One region of the Salipaludibacillus sp. HK11 genome, then DNA from elsewhere that is predicted to be linked to it. Evidence: riboswitches for the same ligand, from Rfam matches in the RefSeq annotation. Region 1 holds a riboswitch; each other region holds the start of a gene.
What was found. A riboswitch is a leader RNA that binds a small molecule or an ion and turns the genes downstream of it on or off. The one in region 1 is predicted to bind cyclic di-GMP.
Positions count from the first base shown of each region.

Region 1 (4,218 bases):
CAGGTGAAATACGCCCCAACTCTGGGTGATCCCATCGTAATAAAGCTTCCATTCCTACTAGTTTTTCCGATTGTAATTCTATCTTCGGTTGATAGTAAAGAGTGAATTGCTTTCTGTCAATCGCATGTCTCAATTCCGTCTCTATTAACATTTTGCGCGCCAATTGATCATGTAAACCTGAAGAGAAAAAGTGAAATCCATTCCCGCCTCTCCCCTTTGCTAAATACATTGCGGCATCCGCATTTTTAAGTAATGTCTCACTGTTCGTACCATGCTCCGGGTAGGAACAGATTCCGATACTGGGGGTTATTGTTATTTCGTTCCTCTCTACAAAAAATGGCTTTACAAATGCTTTTTTTATCGATTTCGATAATTCAATGCATCTTTTTTTAGTAGAATTGGATAGGATTAGAACAAACTCGTCTCCTCCTAACCTATATAAACTTTCATCTGTTCCTAATACACTACTCAATCGTTCCGATGCCTCTTTTAGTATATTGTCTCCAATATGATGACCCAGCGTATCATTTACAATTTTAAAGCGATCTAAATCTATTAAGAGTAACGCTAAATTTTTATTGTTTTCAGCAGCTTGATTGACTATTTGTTCTAAATCGTTCTGAAAGCTAGTACGATTGTTTAATCCCGTTAGCGAATCATGATAGGCCAATTCTCTGTATTCATTTACTAAGTATTCATTTTTTCGAATTATCACGTAATGGCGCACAAGTATCAATACGAAGATAACAATTAAACCAATACTTAGCGCATTTAAATCCCAATTATAACTATGAGTTACTAAAACAATTAAAATAATACTACTTAAATAAGGGAATACTGCCTCCTGCCCATTGAAGATATTTCTAATTTCCCACTTTGGTTTGCGTTGATTTCCTTGGGCAAACTTGCCAGATAAACCAATCAGTATTAAAGCCGTTAACCATATTGGATCAATATAGTTTCCTGGTGCGTGAACCTGTCCAATTAATTCAAAGTAAGCATAACTCGTGTCAGAAATCACTTGTAAGAAGAAACCAACGACAATAAATAACATAATTCGTTTTTCGTTACTGAATTGAGAAAAATAATACAAGCAAGTAATAACGAATAAAATGCTGAGTGACGTTATAGGATAGGCTAAATTTATTATTGTATAATAAAAGGAAAATTCTGAATGGAGTATGATAGGTTCCATTAAATAATGTACACTTATCGCTGCTGCTGAAATCATAAAAATAATAATGTTGAAAAGATAATGGTTATTTTTAATGTAAATACTTATTAATTTTACTTTATATGTTAATGCCGTCAAAAAAAAGATATAAGCTAAGAGCCAGAATAGATAGGTACTGCCAGGGAAATGAGTCTCCCCTTCCAAGATAAAGTATAAAAACCAGAATGCATCAGCAAAAATATAAAATAGAATACCAATACTTAATAATAACCAAAAATACTTCTGCTTCCCTGTGATTGTCCGGTAAGCTTTAAAAATCCAAAAAAAACTCAAAGATCCCCACAAAACTGGAAAAACGCTTGCACCGAATACTCTCATCCATTCATTTTCTCTAAAAATATAAAACCAGCTATAAAAAAACAAAACACTTCCGATAAGGAACAATAACGTTCGCCATTTAGCTATGATCCACACCTCACATTCTATCAAACATTTTTGAAAAATTGACATTTTAAAATAGCAAATATTATAAAGACAGAATTTCTCTATAAGATACATAAAAAGGCTATTCCCCCCCATGGAAATAACCTTTAAACAACTAGTTATTCCTGGTAACCCAGCCGCCATAGTTCATCCTTAGGCCTGTAGCTTTGCGTCCTTGTTTTTCAACAAGTTTGCTCTTAACGGAATACACCTATACATTTATTAACTTTACATTTTATAGTTATATTATAACACAAAAAACAACATCACTAGTACTTTTTTCTAAAATATTTATCAAGTTATAGTCTATAAGACCCAAAAATTGTGAAGTCCATGTTGACAAAACCCTACTACTTAATTTTATATTACTTCAATCTATCCTCACTTAGTCCTATTTCCACGCGACGTTGAACAATTTGTAGTCGAACATAGAAACCAATTGCAGCACAAGTTAAACCTAACGTTATTCCAACCCATAATCCGAATGGACCTAGTTCTGTATAAGCTGAAAAATAATATCCCGCCGGAATCCCAATAATCCAATAAGAGATAAAAGCAGTAATAAATGGTACTTTGACATCTTTATAACCTCTTAACACACCTTGTAATCCTGATTGCGCCGCATCAGAAAGTTGATAGACAATCGCAATAATAAAGAATTGTCCTGCCATCAACACAACTTCACTATCATTTGTATAAAGATACGCAATTTGTTCTCTGAAAAAGAAGAGAAAAACTGCTCCGACTGCTAAGATGCCAATTCCACCCCAGACGCCAAGACGTCCATATTGTTTGGCAGCCCGAATCTTTCCCCCTCCCACAGAAAAACCTACAACAATTGTTAAGGCCATCGAAATACTTAATGGAATCATGAAAATAAGCGAAGTAAAACTTAATGCAATCTGATGCGCAGCAATGGTTACCGTAGTAAACATAACTCCCATCAATAGTGTTACAACTGAAAAGATGCTCGCCTCAAAGAAAATAGATAGACCTATCGGAATTCCAATCGAAAGCTGCTCTTTCCATGTTTTCCAAGATGGTTTCACCCATTTTACAAGAATTTGGTAATGTCTAATCACCGGTACTTTAAATGTCATCCATACACTAAAAAACAGAATGATCCAATACGTCAGTGCAGTTGCATAACCAGCACCAATACCGCCCAATGTTGGTAATCCAAAGTTACCAAATATAAAGCCATAGTTTAACAAAACATTAAAAGGAACTGCTGATACTGTAATAATCATTGTTATTCGTGTGAACCCTTGTCCATCAAAGAAATTGCGAAGTACATTCGCCAAAAATAACGGAATGATACCTATTGATAAGCCGACTAAATAGTGCAAAGAAATATGGGTTACAGCATCGGTTAAATTCATGATCGATAAAATTGGTTCAAGTAAAAATACTCCACCAACGACAACGATAAGAGCAAGAACAATTGATAAATATATCGCTTGTGTCACCGATTCGGAAATTTTATCTTTTCGACCACTTCCCACTAGCTGCGCTACAATTGTAGTTACAGCTAATAATATACCGTTAATTCCAGTGAACACCGGTAACCATAAACTAGAACCAATCGCAACGCCAGCTAAATCATCCGTACCTACCCGGCCAGACATCATTGTATCTACTAAATTCATTGCAAAAAAACTAACTTGTGTCACCATAATCGGCCATAATATTCTTGAGAATAGAAGTACTTTTTCTCTGCTTGTCTCTACATGTTCCATTTTTTCACCTATAATTTCATCGTTAAATTTTTAACCATATTCAGACAAGACTGCTGAAAATATACATCATCCTATTCTATCAAAAAAAGTTGAATAAATCCTTATCTTTTCATTTCAAAAACAACAAAAAAGTCATCGCATAGATTTCCCCCTATGAGATGACTTTTTTTATTTCTACTCCTTCTAAATTAAAACAAATTCAAAAAGCTACAATTCCAAAACTGAAATTGTAGCTTCAGTAATTTCATTATACCTTCTCAATAGCTTCGTCAATAGAGACATCACCATTTAATATTTCAAAAATTTTGCCATACGTATTTTTCTTGTCTAATGTTTCTACTACAACATGGCCAACATCAGCACGAGTAATTGTCGTATTCCGATGACCGATTTTCTCTTCAAGTAGTATTCTTCCAGTTGGTTCATCGTTCGTAAGTCCACCAGGCCTTACTATCGTATAATCTAGCCCACTAGCCTTAAGGTGATCATCTGCAAGTTTTTTTGCTACAACATAATGACGCATTTTTTCTGGAGCACTTTCCGGATCATCTACGTTGATGGCACTCACCATGACAAAGCGCTTTACACCTTGCTTCTTAGCTTCATCCACTGTTTTCATCGCTCCCCACAAATCAATGAGAACGGTTTTGTCAGCGCCTGTATGGGGCCCAGAACCTGCTGCAAATACAACGGCATCTACGTCTTTAAAAGCATGAGAAATATCACCTTCTAAGTCTGCAATAACTGTATCTGTAGCACCCAAATTTTTAAGCTCAGCTCCCTGTTCTGCTTTTCTAACCATCGCTATAGCCTGATGTTCTT
Region 1 is NZ_CP181045.1:4,531,502-4,535,719, reverse strand. It holds gene ACM26V_RS21460 (putative bifunctional diguanylate cyclase/phosphodiesterase) at 1-1,684, opposite strand, end outside; cyclic di-GMP riboswitch class I at 1,782-1,863, opposite strand; gene ACM26V_RS21455 (MATE family efflux transporter) at 2,023-3,396, opposite strand; gene ACM26V_RS21450 (SDR family oxidoreductase) at 3,644-4,218, opposite strand, start outside.

Region 2 (4,218 bases), 1.1 Mb from region 1:
GATTTTGCTAAATTCCGTGAAATAGCCGATGAGGTTGATGCATACTTAATGGTTGATATGGCTCACATTGCTGGATTAGTTGCAACAGGTGATCATCAAAATCCGGTTCCTTTTTCTGATTTTGTGACGACAACAACGCACAAAACCCTCCGTGGACCACGTGGTGGGATGATTCTTTGTAAAGAAGAATATGGAAAGAAAATTGACAAAGCGATGTTCCCAGGCCTTCAAGGTGGACCGCTTATGCACGTGATCGCTTCAAAAGCGGTCGCACTTGGTGAAGCACTACAAGACGATTTCAAAAAGTATTCTGCGCAAGTCAAAATGAATGCCGCAGCACTTGCCGCCTCTCTGAAAGAGGAAGGCGTCGATCTCGTCTCTGGAGGAACGGATAATCATTTAGTATTACTTGATTTGAGAGGATTATCTTTGACAGGAAAAATCGCCGAGGAAGCGTTGGACAAAGTGGGGATTACTGCGAACAAAAATACGATCCCGTTTGACCCAGAAAGTCCTTTTGTTACGAGTGGTTTGCGCATTGGTACGGCTGCTGTGACATCTCGTGGTTTTAAGGAGAGCGAATTGCAGAAGGTCGGTAAGATTATTGGCCTTGTGTTGAAGAATGTGGAAGATGAGAATGTGTTGAATAATGCGAAGGATGCGGTTCTTGAGTTAACGGGACGCTTCCCGCTTTACGCAGATGAATAAATAATTGATGAGCAGCTGTCGGTTTTTTGGCAGGTGCTCTTTTTTGTTGATGGGATTCTAAGTTGACTCTTGAATATAACTGTTGTTTTGTGTAGAATTTCTTAGGAGCGTGTAAGTGATTAATGAATCTTTTTGTACTTTAAGAATGTTTAACTTTGTTAAAGGATTAAAGTATAAGATAAACTAAGGCTTTCGCCATGAAGGATTTGGCGAGAAGCCAAGTTTTTCTAGTAAAAATAAATGGATTCTATCTATAAAGGAGCGGGTTTTAATGGGTAAAGTGTATGTGTTCGATCATCCTCTCATTCAACATAAGTTAACGTATATTCGCAAGAAAGAGACTGGTACAAAAGAGTTTCGCGAATTAACAAATGAGATTGCTGGGTTGATGGCTTTTGAAATCACGAGAGAGCTTCCGCTTCGTAATGTTGAGGTGGAAACGCCGGTAGCAATGGCGAATTGCCAGACGATTGCTGGTAAAAAATTAGGAATTATTCCGATTCTTCGTGCAGGGCTAGGTATGGTTGATGGCATCATGGGGTTAATTCCTGCAGCTAAAGTGGGACATGTTGGTTTGTACCGCGATCCTGAAACGTTGATGCCGGTGGAATATTATGTGAAGCTTCCAAAGGATATTGAGGAACGTGAATTGATTGTTGTTGATCCGATGCTTGCAACTGGTGGTTCAGCAATTGAGGCAATCAATGTCGTGAAAAAGCGTGGTGGGAAAAACATTAAATTGATGTGTCTCGTCGCGGCACCTGAGGGCGTTGAAGCGATGGAGAAAGCTCATCCTGATGTGGATATTTATCTTGCGGCGTTGGACGAGAAGTTAAACGACCACGGCTACATAGTACCAGGCCTAGGTGACGCTGGAGACCGCTTGTTCGGAACGAAGTAATTGGCGAACTTATCACGTTTAATAGCATAGGTTATCTTAGAGGAAAAGCAGACGCTTTTTCTCTTTCTTTGGTTAGACTGAAGCTTAGCGTATTCAGAAATTAGTGGAATGTGGTGTTGGTACAAATGGAATGTCTGCCGCATTGTTGAGATTTTTCATATATTTCAAAAAATGTAAGTTAGCTAACATCTTTTGATAGTTAAATTGTGTAAAATAAAATGAAAGATTGATTATCTGTCAATAAGAAATCCTTGATTTAAAGCACACAATCATTTTTCTTTTACTAGTAAAAGGCAAACCTGTCGAAAGGCAGAGACGCAAAGCTTTGGGTCTAAAGGTGCACCAAGTCGAGTAGCTTGCACCAATGATTGCCAGGCCTCCTTAGTTTAAAAGAATTATAGGAAAGGGGGCGTGGTGATGGTTAGAAAAAGTATTAACGCAGATTTGGACAAAGAGTGGCAGAGTTTGATGATCAAAGCAAAAAATCAAGGGATGACGGCAGAGGAAGTTAGAAATTTCCTTCAAGATCGAAGAAGTGCATTTTCTCGAAGCATTGTAGAACAGACGAAGCGACAAAAGAGCTCATCTGCTTAATTAAGCAGATGAGCTAATGAAGAAAATGATAAGACTTTGTTATCGATAATCAGCAACTTTCTCATTCATGTTTAATTGATAAAAACCATTTTTACGCCTAATAACATTGTTTTCTTCAAGATTTTTAACTATTAGACTAATCGTTTCTCTTGATGAGCCAACCATTGTTGCCAAATCAGCTTGAGTTAATTTTACTGAAGCAGTCAGCCAAGAGTCATCAGAAGTAGCTAGCGAATGAGTTAATTTGTTAAGGATGAAAAGCAATCTATCTTCGACTGGGTCCAAGGCAATTTTTTCACTTAATTGGTACGTATTTTGTAAGCGAACAGTTAAGATATCGAGTAGTTTCAAGGCGACTGACGGATTTCTAGTTAAAAAGAGGGTGAACTGCTCATTGCTTATGCAACAAACATGACATTCTCCTATCGTTTCTACATAATAGAAATCACTATCGGGAGATGATTTACCGATAGAGCCAAACATATTGCCATCAGTGAAAATATCGAGCGTAAATTGTTTGCCAGCTTGATTTACTCGGTACAAACGGACTTGTCCTTTTTTGAGAAGATAAACAGTGTTTGTTGGTGTATTCGGAGAGGCGACAATTGTTCTTTTTGGATGAATCATCTCCTTACTCATCTCTCCTAGCATAATCAGTTCTTTTTCAGGTAACTCCCTTAACAAGTTAAAATGAGATAATAGATTTAATTTGTCCATAACCACAACTCCTCAAAAAAATCAAAATACCCAATGCAGAGTATTATTTTACCATATTTCCTAGACGATTCCCCAATATTATTTGGAAAATTCAAGAGGTGCCTCTTTTTATGGTTGTAAAAAGCAGTGTGAGCTTGTTGAGTTTAACAGGATATGATATCGCTCGAATCCCTTAAAAGAAGGTTTCCCCAGACATTCCTGTGAACCAGCAACCGCACCCTAAGACTCACTCTGCAACTCCTCGCAACAAAACTCACCACCTTAACCAGTTACAATCTCATTTCAATGGATAAAAGAGCAATAAATAGTAAAAGATAGAGGGGCAGGAAAAGTGACGAAAGGGGATTTAATATTGAACAAACGTTTTAACCTTCGCTCTCTATATAAACAAATTAGTCTCATAGCGCTAATCATTCTTTGCCTCACCGCGGTACTATTTCCGCTTATAGGCAGCGCACAAAATGACACCTATGATCGACTCGAGCATCCGAGATCAATTGAAATCAACAACAGTAACAATAACAACGACGAACAAGAGACGATCACCTTTCCCGATCGGCCCGAAATTCACGATGGCGTCCTGCCGATCAGTACGACAAATGATCAACCAGCAATTTATATTATTGAAGCAAAAAACAATCCAAAAAAACTAGCAAAAAAAGTAGAACAAACGATAGAAGGTGCAGAACGAAGAAAGATGTTCAAGCACATTTTTAACGGATTTTCGATACAACTTTCCGAAGAACAAGCCAACAAAGTCGCAGCACTAGACGAAGTCGCAAGCATCGATAAAGTCGCATTCTATCAGCCCTACGTTGATGAAAGCATTCCATTTATCGGCGGAACTTCAGGGAACACGAACAGCCTATTTACTAGGGGAGACGACAACTTGACAGGTAAAGGTGTAAAAGTTGCCGTCATTGATACCGGCGTTGATTATGCCCACCCCGATTTAAAAGATAATTATCACGGAGGCTTTGATGTCATCGATCAAGACGACGACCCGATGGAAACAAAGAAAGAACAAGGGGTCCCGACCATCCATGGCACTCACGTCGCCGGAATCATATCAGCTAACGGAAAACTAAAAGGCGTTGCACCCGAATCAGAAATTCATGCCTATCGCGCGCTCGGACCTAACGGAATGGGCACAACCGAACAAGTCATCGAAGCAATCGAGAAAGCCGTCGAAGATGAAGTTGACGTCATAAACTTATCACTCGGCAACACAGTCAATGGACCCGATTGGCCAACGAGCAAAGCACTTGATCAAGCCGTCGAAAAAGGAGTAGTTGCCG
Region 2 is NZ_CP181045.1:3,462,557-3,466,774, reverse strand. It holds gene glyA (serine hydroxymethyltransferase) at 1-708, shown strand, start outside; gene upp (uracil phosphoribosyltransferase) at 980-1,609, shown strand; cyclic di-GMP riboswitch class I at 1,892-1,993, shown strand; gene ACM26V_RS16210 (anti-repressor SinI family protein) at 2,027-2,203, shown strand; gene ACM26V_RS16205 (Crp/Fnr family transcriptional regulator) at 2,243-2,920, opposite strand; gene ACM26V_RS16200 (S8 family serine peptidase) at 3,273-4,218, shown strand, end outside.
Region 2: it holds a riboswitch for cyclic di-GMP, as region 1 does, so the genes downstream of both, ACM26V_RS16210 (anti-repressor SinI family protein) here and ACM26V_RS21460 (putative bifunctional diguanylate cyclase/phosphodiesterase) in region 1, are expected to answer to the same signal.

Region 3 (4,218 bases), 1.8 Mb from region 1:
GTATCAATCATATCATCAATGATAATTGCTGTCTTACCTTCAATATCTCCAATAACATTAATACCAAGAACTGCGTCCGGAGCATCACTTCTTTGCTTATCCAAAAACGCAATTGGGCAATCAAGTTTATTTGCTAGCGCTCTTGCTCTTGACGTTCCAGCATTTTCAGGTGCAACAACAACTATGTCCTGTAGTTTTTTCTCAAGAAAATAATTCGCAATAATTGAATTAACATTTAACTGATCGACGGGAATATTGAAAAACCCTTGAACTTGAGGAGCATGTAAATCAACCGAAATAACCCTAGTCGCACCAGCGGCTTCCAGCAAATTAGCAATTAATTTTGCTGTGATAGGCTCTCTTGATCGAGCTTTTCTATCTTGCCTTGAATAACCATAGTAAGGGATTACAATATTAATAGTCTGCGCTGATGCTCTCTTTAAAGCATCAATCATAATAAGTAATTCCATTAAGTATTCATTACCTGGTTCTGCTGTTGATTGGATTAGATATGTATCAAAACCTCTTATCGTCTCTTCAATATTCATCTGAACTTCTCCATCTGCAAAACGTTTAATTGAACATTTACCTAACTCAACTTGCATATGCTCTGCAATTTCCTCAGCGAGAGGTGGATTGGAATTCAGTGTAAATAATTTCATCTTTGATAAATCTCTATTATTGCTCATGTTTCCCCTCCATAATTCATCATCTTTGAACTATTCTATCACAATATTTATCATCTGTTGATGTAAATCGTATAAAAGCCTTTTATTATTTATTGTCCTCTTAACACTATTTTATTCGATGGCTAAGTTTTAGTCAGCAAAAATCGATAAATTCCTAATATAACAATAGTGCAAGTTTAATGTTGAGGCAAAATTAAAGCTTTAGATCTTCCTATTATCTATACTAGATAATTGTATAAATAGTGGTAAAAAGGTATAATTTAATGGATGTGTTTATATTCTATAAAATACTTTTTAAAATATTCAGTTTATGATATTAAAGGATTCGATTGGACGTGATCATTTGTTAAGAAGAAACATACCTAATGGCATAACGATGTCAAATTTAATTTTCGGTTTTTTATCTATTGGATCAGCATTCATGAGTGATTTCCAAAACGCAGCGATTTTCATCTTAATCGGAATGATGTTAGATAGTATGGATGGTTGGATGGCAAGAAAACTTGATGTAGAAACCGCTTTTGGTAAAGAATTAGACTCTTTAGCGGATATTGTTACTTTCGGAATAGCTCCTGCTATTTTAATGTTTGGTACTACCTTTTCCAATATGGGAATGATAGGTCTTATGATTGCGGGTATGTTCCCTTTTTTCGGTGCGATTAGGCTTGCAAGATTCAATATAGATGAAGAAACAACATCTTCAAAAGGTTTTTTTACAGGAGTGCCAATAACTGCAGCAGGTGGTATTATTGCACTATTAACAATCTTTAATTTTATCGTTCCCCAAGCAGCTATTTCTGTCATTTATACATTGTTATGTGTTTTGATGGTCAGTAAATTGAAAATCCCTAGTTTAAAAGAAGTGCCAATTCCAAAGTATGGAACTATTATAACTGCATTGCTAGCTTCAATGCTTATAGTAACAGGTTTCAACGCTTCTATTGAATATTCAAATTGGATTATTTTTGCTATATTACTTTATTTAGCATTTATGCTCATTCATTTTATATTGAAGAAAAAAAGATTGAATTCAAAGTAATACTAAAAAGACCACTGATTACTATTAATCAGTGGTCTTTTTTATATGAAAGTTGATTATCTTTAAAAGTCCTGTATTATTGATAAAAATTTGTTTATTTTATTGACTAAGGGGTATTAAAAGTAACATAACGTATAGGAAATTCCCTCTCTTTTACAATAAAATAAGAATTCTGTTGAAATTTGTAGATAATTGTTGTAAAATTTAATAGTAGTAGTTCTTAGGTATCGTATTTGCACTAAATTGACAATTGAAACGTAAGTGGCAAAACTGTGGAAACACAGTGACGCAAAACTATAGGGGCTAAAGCAATGCTACGCCAGCCAGTTGCCGTTTCAGGAGAACATCCTGTTACAGGGGTGTTTTTTTTCGCTCCTTTATTGAGGCAGTTTGCTGACTTTGTATAGTTCACTATAGTGAAAAAACTATACACAAGGAGGTTCACTCATGTTACAAATGAATGTAAAGGTCCTAGAAGAAGATCGAAATTCTCTTGTATTTAACGATCCAATGAACTTAATTTCAGATTCGGTTAAGAAAGAAATGAGCGACCTTATTGAAATCTACGAGTCCAAAACTAAAGTTCCCGCTAAAAATGATTTAAGAAATTTGACTTTTTATAGTATACAAGGTTATGACGATCAAACAAAACAATTTCTTGCAGAACAGACCAAATGTGGCGATGAACAGTCTATAAATCTTCTCATCGTTGATGGCCCACTCCACACAGACTTATTGAAATTTTTACTTTTACCCGTTAATGGAATTGTAACGATACCTTTTCTAACAGATAATTTTGACTTTGTTATGGACGGATTAGCACAACATGATGTAATCTTAGAACATGGGTTGCACAAAAAATTAAGTAAAGATTTGATACACAAAAAGTCATTCTCTACACCTATTAAACAATTTATATTAAATAAAAATAAAATTTCAATTGATTTATCCGATCGAGATCATCAAGTTCTACAGCTGCTTTTAGATGGGCATAGTAATTCAGAAATAGCTGAAAAAATGCATTTTGCCAGATCTACCGTTTCAACAATCATTAGTGCTCTACTTAAGAAAATGAAAGCATCTGATCGAACGGATGCTACAGTTAAAACTATTCGATATGGATGGGTAGACTGTTATAGGTGAATTTTGTTACTAAAAAACTACTAAAGCATGATGATAAAAATCATGCTTTATTTTTTGTTACTTCGCATATGTAAGAATTGCCCCTGGACTTATGGATTTACCAATTTGTGTCTCAACTTGAAGGGCAATGGCCTGTGTAATTTTTTAGTCATTAAATCGAAAGTATCTCAGTTAAACGAAACAAATCATTGTCGAATTCTTTGTTCACTTCTAAAGATTCTGTAATATTCATATAAAATAAATGATTATCTTTTATTCCTATCACTTTATTCGTTTCTCCTTCAATGAGCAGTTCAACTGATTTCACCCCCATTTTACTACCCAAAATTCTATCGAATGATGATGGATCGCCACCTCGCTGAATAAAACCTAACGTTGTTTTCCTTGCATCTACCCCTGCTTCGTTTGCTAATTGGTTCTTTAAATTTGAAGCACTGCCTGATCCTTCTGCGAGTAAAATAATGTGATGAAGTTTCCCGCGTTTTTTTCCATCGTTCAATTTTTTAATTATTTCATCCATGTCAACTGGTCTTTCAGGAGTTATAATTATTTCCGCTCCACCAGCTATTCCAGCATGAAGAGCGAGATCCCCGCAATTTCTCCCCATCACTTCAATAATTGTTGCCTTTTCGTGAGAGGTTGATGTATCGCGAATTTTAGAGATCGCTTCCAAAACTGTATTAACAGCAGTATCAAATCCAATTGTATAATCTGTATAAGCTAAATCGTTATCAATCGTACCAGGGATCCCAATCGTCTTAATCCCCATATTGCTTAGTTCCCTCGCACCTTGAAATGAGCCATCTCCACCAATAACTACAAGTCCATCAATGTTATTTTCCTGTAATTTCTTCATCGCTATTTTTCTACCTTCTAAAGTTTTGAACTCTTCACAACGAGACGATTTCAACATCGTTCCACCTTTATGAATAATATCTCCAACAGAAGACGCTTCCATCTGAGTCATGTCACCATCAATTAAACCTTGAAACCCTCGATTGACTCCCATCACTTCAATATTATGATAAATAGCGGAACGCACAACAGCACGTATTGCGGCATTCATACCTGGAGAATCTCCTCCACTTGTTAATACGCCAATTTTTTTCATTTTAAAGTCCCCCAAATATATTTGATGTCTGACATCCAACATATATTCTATGTTACACAGTATTTTAAAAAAAATCTAGCTTTTTTATAGAACGCTTTCAGCTTTTTATCTATTCATCGAAGAAAATCATTAAAATTATTAAATAAAACAAAAAAAAGCAGTCACATGATTAACTACTTTTTTTCGTTTAAATTGTGATCCAAGTTACTTCATATATGAAATCCCGACGATGATTA
Region 3 is NZ_CP181045.1:1,121,862-1,126,079, reverse strand. It holds gene ACM26V_RS05715 (ribose-phosphate diphosphokinase) at 1-689, opposite strand, end outside; gene pssA (CDP-diacylglycerol--serine O-phosphatidyltransferase) at 1,033-1,728, shown strand; cyclic di-GMP riboswitch class I at 1,982-2,063, shown strand; gene ACM26V_RS05705 (response regulator transcription factor) at 2,176-2,871, shown strand; gene pfkA (6-phosphofructokinase) at 3,023-3,982, opposite strand; gene ACM26V_RS05695 (hypothetical protein) at 4,187-4,218, opposite strand, start outside.
Region 3: it holds a riboswitch for cyclic di-GMP, as region 1 does, so the genes downstream of both, ACM26V_RS05705 (response regulator transcription factor) here and ACM26V_RS21460 (putative bifunctional diguanylate cyclase/phosphodiesterase) in region 1, are expected to answer to the same signal.

Region 4 (4,218 bases), 160 kb from region 1:
AGAAATGAGCAATTAATCGAATCAAATCAAGAATTAATTGACATGGAAAAAGGTAGAGTTCATTTACTATCGAATATTTCTCATGAATTAGGAACGCCTATCACGTTTTTACAAGGCTACGTGCAAACGGTTAAGGAAGGATACATTGATGCTGGCAACTTGAAATACTTAAATATTGTAGAAAATAAGGTGAAATTATTAGATCGTCTTATTAATGATTTGTTTGACCTTGTAAAGTTTGAATCTGGAAAAATGAGATTAAATATTGAAAATATTGAACTTGAACCATGGCTATTAGATGTGTATAACAGATTTGAATTAGAAGTGAATCAAAGTAATATAAATCTTATAAAAACGAATGTAAACTATCTACATAGAGTGGATACAACTATTCTCCTTATTGATATTGAGAGAATGGATCAGGTTTTTTCTAATTTGATCTCTAATGCGATCAAACACACTTCCTCTGGTGGAGTGATCACGATTTCAGCGGAGGTATCAAAAAATAAGCGAAACAATAAAACGTTTGAGTTTGATGGTATGGTAGTTATTGAGGTAAAGGATAACGGAATTGGCATCGATCAATCGACATTGCCCCACATATTTGAACGATTTTATAAAGGGAGCAATTATTCTGGTGATAGTGGGACAGGGTTAGGTTTAGCGATAACGAAAGAAATTATTGAATATCATAAAGGCGAAATATGGGTTGAAAGTTCAGCGGAAACAGGGACTTCTTTTTTTGTCTCGTTGCCAGTTGTTTTCAAAGATTCAGTGAAAAACGAAGGGGTGTGAGTAAGTGAATCCAGAGAAAATATTAATTGTAGAAGACGATGATGACATTCGTGAATTGACTTCATTATATTTACAAAAAAAAGGATATCTCGTTTTTACAGCTGAGAATGGGATAAATGCCTTAAATATAATCCCAGAACAACAACCAGAATTAGTATTATTGGACATTCTTTTACCTGGAATGGAAGGGTTTGAAGTTTGTGAGAAAATTAGATTAATAACAAATGTTCCGATTATTTTCATGAGTTGTAAGAGATCTTCGACTGATAAAGTGAAAGGCCTCAATGCAGGCGGAGATGATTATATTACGAAACCGTTTGACCTTGCTGAATTAGAGGCCCGCATAAAGGCAAATTTACGTCGAAATGGGTTACAGTCTTTCGGTGAGGTGAAGAGTACCCGAGTCTTACAATCGGGCGAAATATCTGTAAATTTAAATAGCTTTGAAGTGTTTGTTAATAATAAACTCGTTTCATTGTATGCAAAGGAACTCCAATTGCTCTTGCTATTTCTAAAGAACCCTAACCAAGTGTTTAGTTCAGAACAGATTTATAATCAAATTTGGGGTATTGACCAATTTGGAGATTTGAAAACAGTCTCCGTCCACATTCGTAATTTGCGAAAGAAAATTGAGAAAGATCCAGCTCATCCGTCTCATATTAAGACGGTGCGTGGGTTTGGTTATAAGTTTCAAGATGTTAACTAGCATTGTAGGTGGCTATTCTATGGTTAGTATATTTTTAATACTAATTTAAAAAAAGAATCATTTTTTTCCCTTTATTTAACTTAGATTTAACCTTTGCCCTGTATATTAAAATTTAGACAGGTTGACAGGTGAAGGAATTCTAGGGATGGAAGAGTACACTTGAATAAGATAGAAAATTTAAACATATCAATGGTAACTTCGTCGATTAGCACATTGTCTTTGATTAAAATCTTCCTACTAGTAAAAGGCAAACCTGCTTAAAAGCAGTGGCGCAAAGCTATGGGTCTAACGGTCTGAAAAAAAGGCCTATGATCGCCAGGCTGCCTATTAGGTACTTGTGGGAAAGGAGGTCTAGGGAAGCAATGGAAAATACATTTGGCTCAACCTTAGACAAAGAATGGGTAAAATTGATGGAAGAGGCTCGGGAGATAGGGATGACTCCAGAGGATGTTCTACAATTTTTTAATCACAGAAAAAGTGAAAAAAGTTTTATTGTTTTGAATGACCAAAAAGGGAATGTGTCATAATTTATTATTGGTACTGTATTTTTTTAGGTTTGCATTTTTTCCATGAATGAACGTCAATTAAATAAATGTAAATCATGTATGCTACTGGTCCAAATGGATCAGTATTTTTTTTACTTTAAGAATGTTTAACTTAGCTAAAGGATTAAAACCAAAAAAACTAATTTATTGAGGATTTATCTTAAGCAGGTTGCTGAATAACTCAAAAATTGGCAAGCAGATGATGATTTTTAACAAATATCCTTCACTTGTCCAAACGTTTCGAGCTAACAACGCATTATATAGTGGATAAGGGGAGGTTTTTTCTAGGGAGTACAAGTAAATAGGGGACTAGTCGAACTTACTCAATTGCTTTCTGCAAATAAAGGAGGAGAAGTTTATGGTTAAGATTTTTATAGATCCTGGTCATGGTGGAGATGATCCAGGAGCAATAGGGAATGGGTTGAGAGAGAAAGATCTTGTGTTGGATATATCTAGACGGATTAGACGACAGTTAAATCGATTTAACGATGTGGAAGTGAGGATGAGTCGAGAAGATGATCGATTTATTTCACTATCAAATCGAGCTACTTTGGCGAATTCCTGGGGAGCAGATTATTTTATTTCTGTTCATGTGAATGCTGCTGGTGGAACTGGATTTGAATCGTATATTTGGAATGGAAATGTCAAGTCACAAACGCGATCGAATCAATCAATTATGCATTCGGAGATTATTGCCCAAATAGGGGTGAGAGATCGAGGTAGAAAAAGCGCCAATTTTGCGGTGCTCCGTCGTACAAACATGCCTGCAATTTTAACAGAAAATCTATTTATTGATAATGCTGCTGAAGCTGCGAAGCTTAAAGACAGCGATTTTTTGGAAGCGATAGCCAAAGGACATACCAATGGGCTTGTTTCGATTTATAATCTAAAAGGGAATGGAACTGAAAGTGGGACGGATGAGACAAACGGATCAGATGAAGAAGGTTCTCCACCATCAGGGGAAATCAGTCAGATTCAATCAACGTTAAATGATAGATATGCCCTTTCGATTGCCGTTGATAATATTTACGGACCTGAAACACAAGGAACTTTGTTAAAAGGGTTACAAACGGAATTAAACAAACAATTTAATCGGAGGCTTGTCGTAGATGGAATTTGGGGCCCAAATACGAGAGGTGCAGTTGTTAATGTAAGGAGAGGAGCAAGAGGAAATATTACCTGGGTTCTACAGGCTACACTCTTAGGTAAAGGATTCTCTCCAGGTTCAATTGATGGAATATTCGGCCCGAAAACCGAGAGTGCGGTAAGGAGATTTCAACGAGCGCAAGGAATTAAGATCGATGGAATTGCTGGGCAAGAAACTTTTACAGCTTTATTTAGCTGATAAAGAGACACTTTTTATTTAAAAGGCATTTTCTCCTCAATACAGGAGAGAATGTCTTTTAAGGTTGAACAAAAAAATATAAATTATCCACTAGTGCTTCTGTGACTTTATATTACCATTGAAAAAAGTATTTCAATGACATCGTCACTACTGTATAGGAGACGACGCCGAATGCAAAAGTTGGATAGTGTGCTTCTTGGTCAGGAGGTAGCTCATATTTTAAAACATTTAAGATCATTGCCCCTGAAATGAATGCAAAAATAATTGCTTGGACCAACGCAGGCAATGTAACCTTCATTCCAATGTACCAGCCAGCCAAAATTCCACAAACAAGAACATACCTCCCAATTTTATTATAAAGATCCCCGTATTCGATCCATAAATCATGGGCAATTGCAATAAAATGAAGACCAACCGCAAGTCCATAAAAAACAGCTTGTATCCCCGCAACTTTATGAGAAAGGACCGTGTAAGAAACAAGCATATTATAAATCGTAAAAAAACTGATCTGCATCCAAAATAATGACCTAGCTTTTTCGTAGTTCAGATTTTGTTTTTTCCTCACAATTTTTTGAATACCGTAGAAAAGGAGAAGGCCTAACAAACCAACAAAATATAATTCCGACTCCATCGTTAAAGTATTTGTATAACTTTTAGCAATATCCTGTTCTTTATGTAATGTAGGGAGCACATAAACAAAGACATAAGAAACAGCAAGTCCTCCTGAAAAAGAGAACCATCGTAACCGTTGTATACGGTCATCAGGTATAAATTCGTTTGCTAGTAAATGGATGGCGATGAATGCTCCCCCGATAATAAAGGCATCA
Region 4 is NZ_CP181045.1:4,376,251-4,380,468, forward strand. It holds gene ACM26V_RS20775 (ATP-binding protein) at 1-795, shown strand, start outside; gene ACM26V_RS20780 (response regulator transcription factor) at 800-1,501, shown strand; cyclic di-GMP riboswitch class I at 1,738-1,829, shown strand; gene ACM26V_RS20785 (anti-repressor SinI family protein) at 1,864-2,028, shown strand; gene ACM26V_RS20790 (N-acetylmuramoyl-L-alanine amidase) at 2,405-3,391, shown strand; gene ACM26V_RS20795 (hypothetical protein) at 3,504-4,218, opposite strand, start outside.
Region 4: it holds a riboswitch for cyclic di-GMP, as region 1 does, so the genes downstream of both, ACM26V_RS20785 (anti-repressor SinI family protein) here and ACM26V_RS21460 (putative bifunctional diguanylate cyclase/phosphodiesterase) in region 1, are expected to answer to the same signal.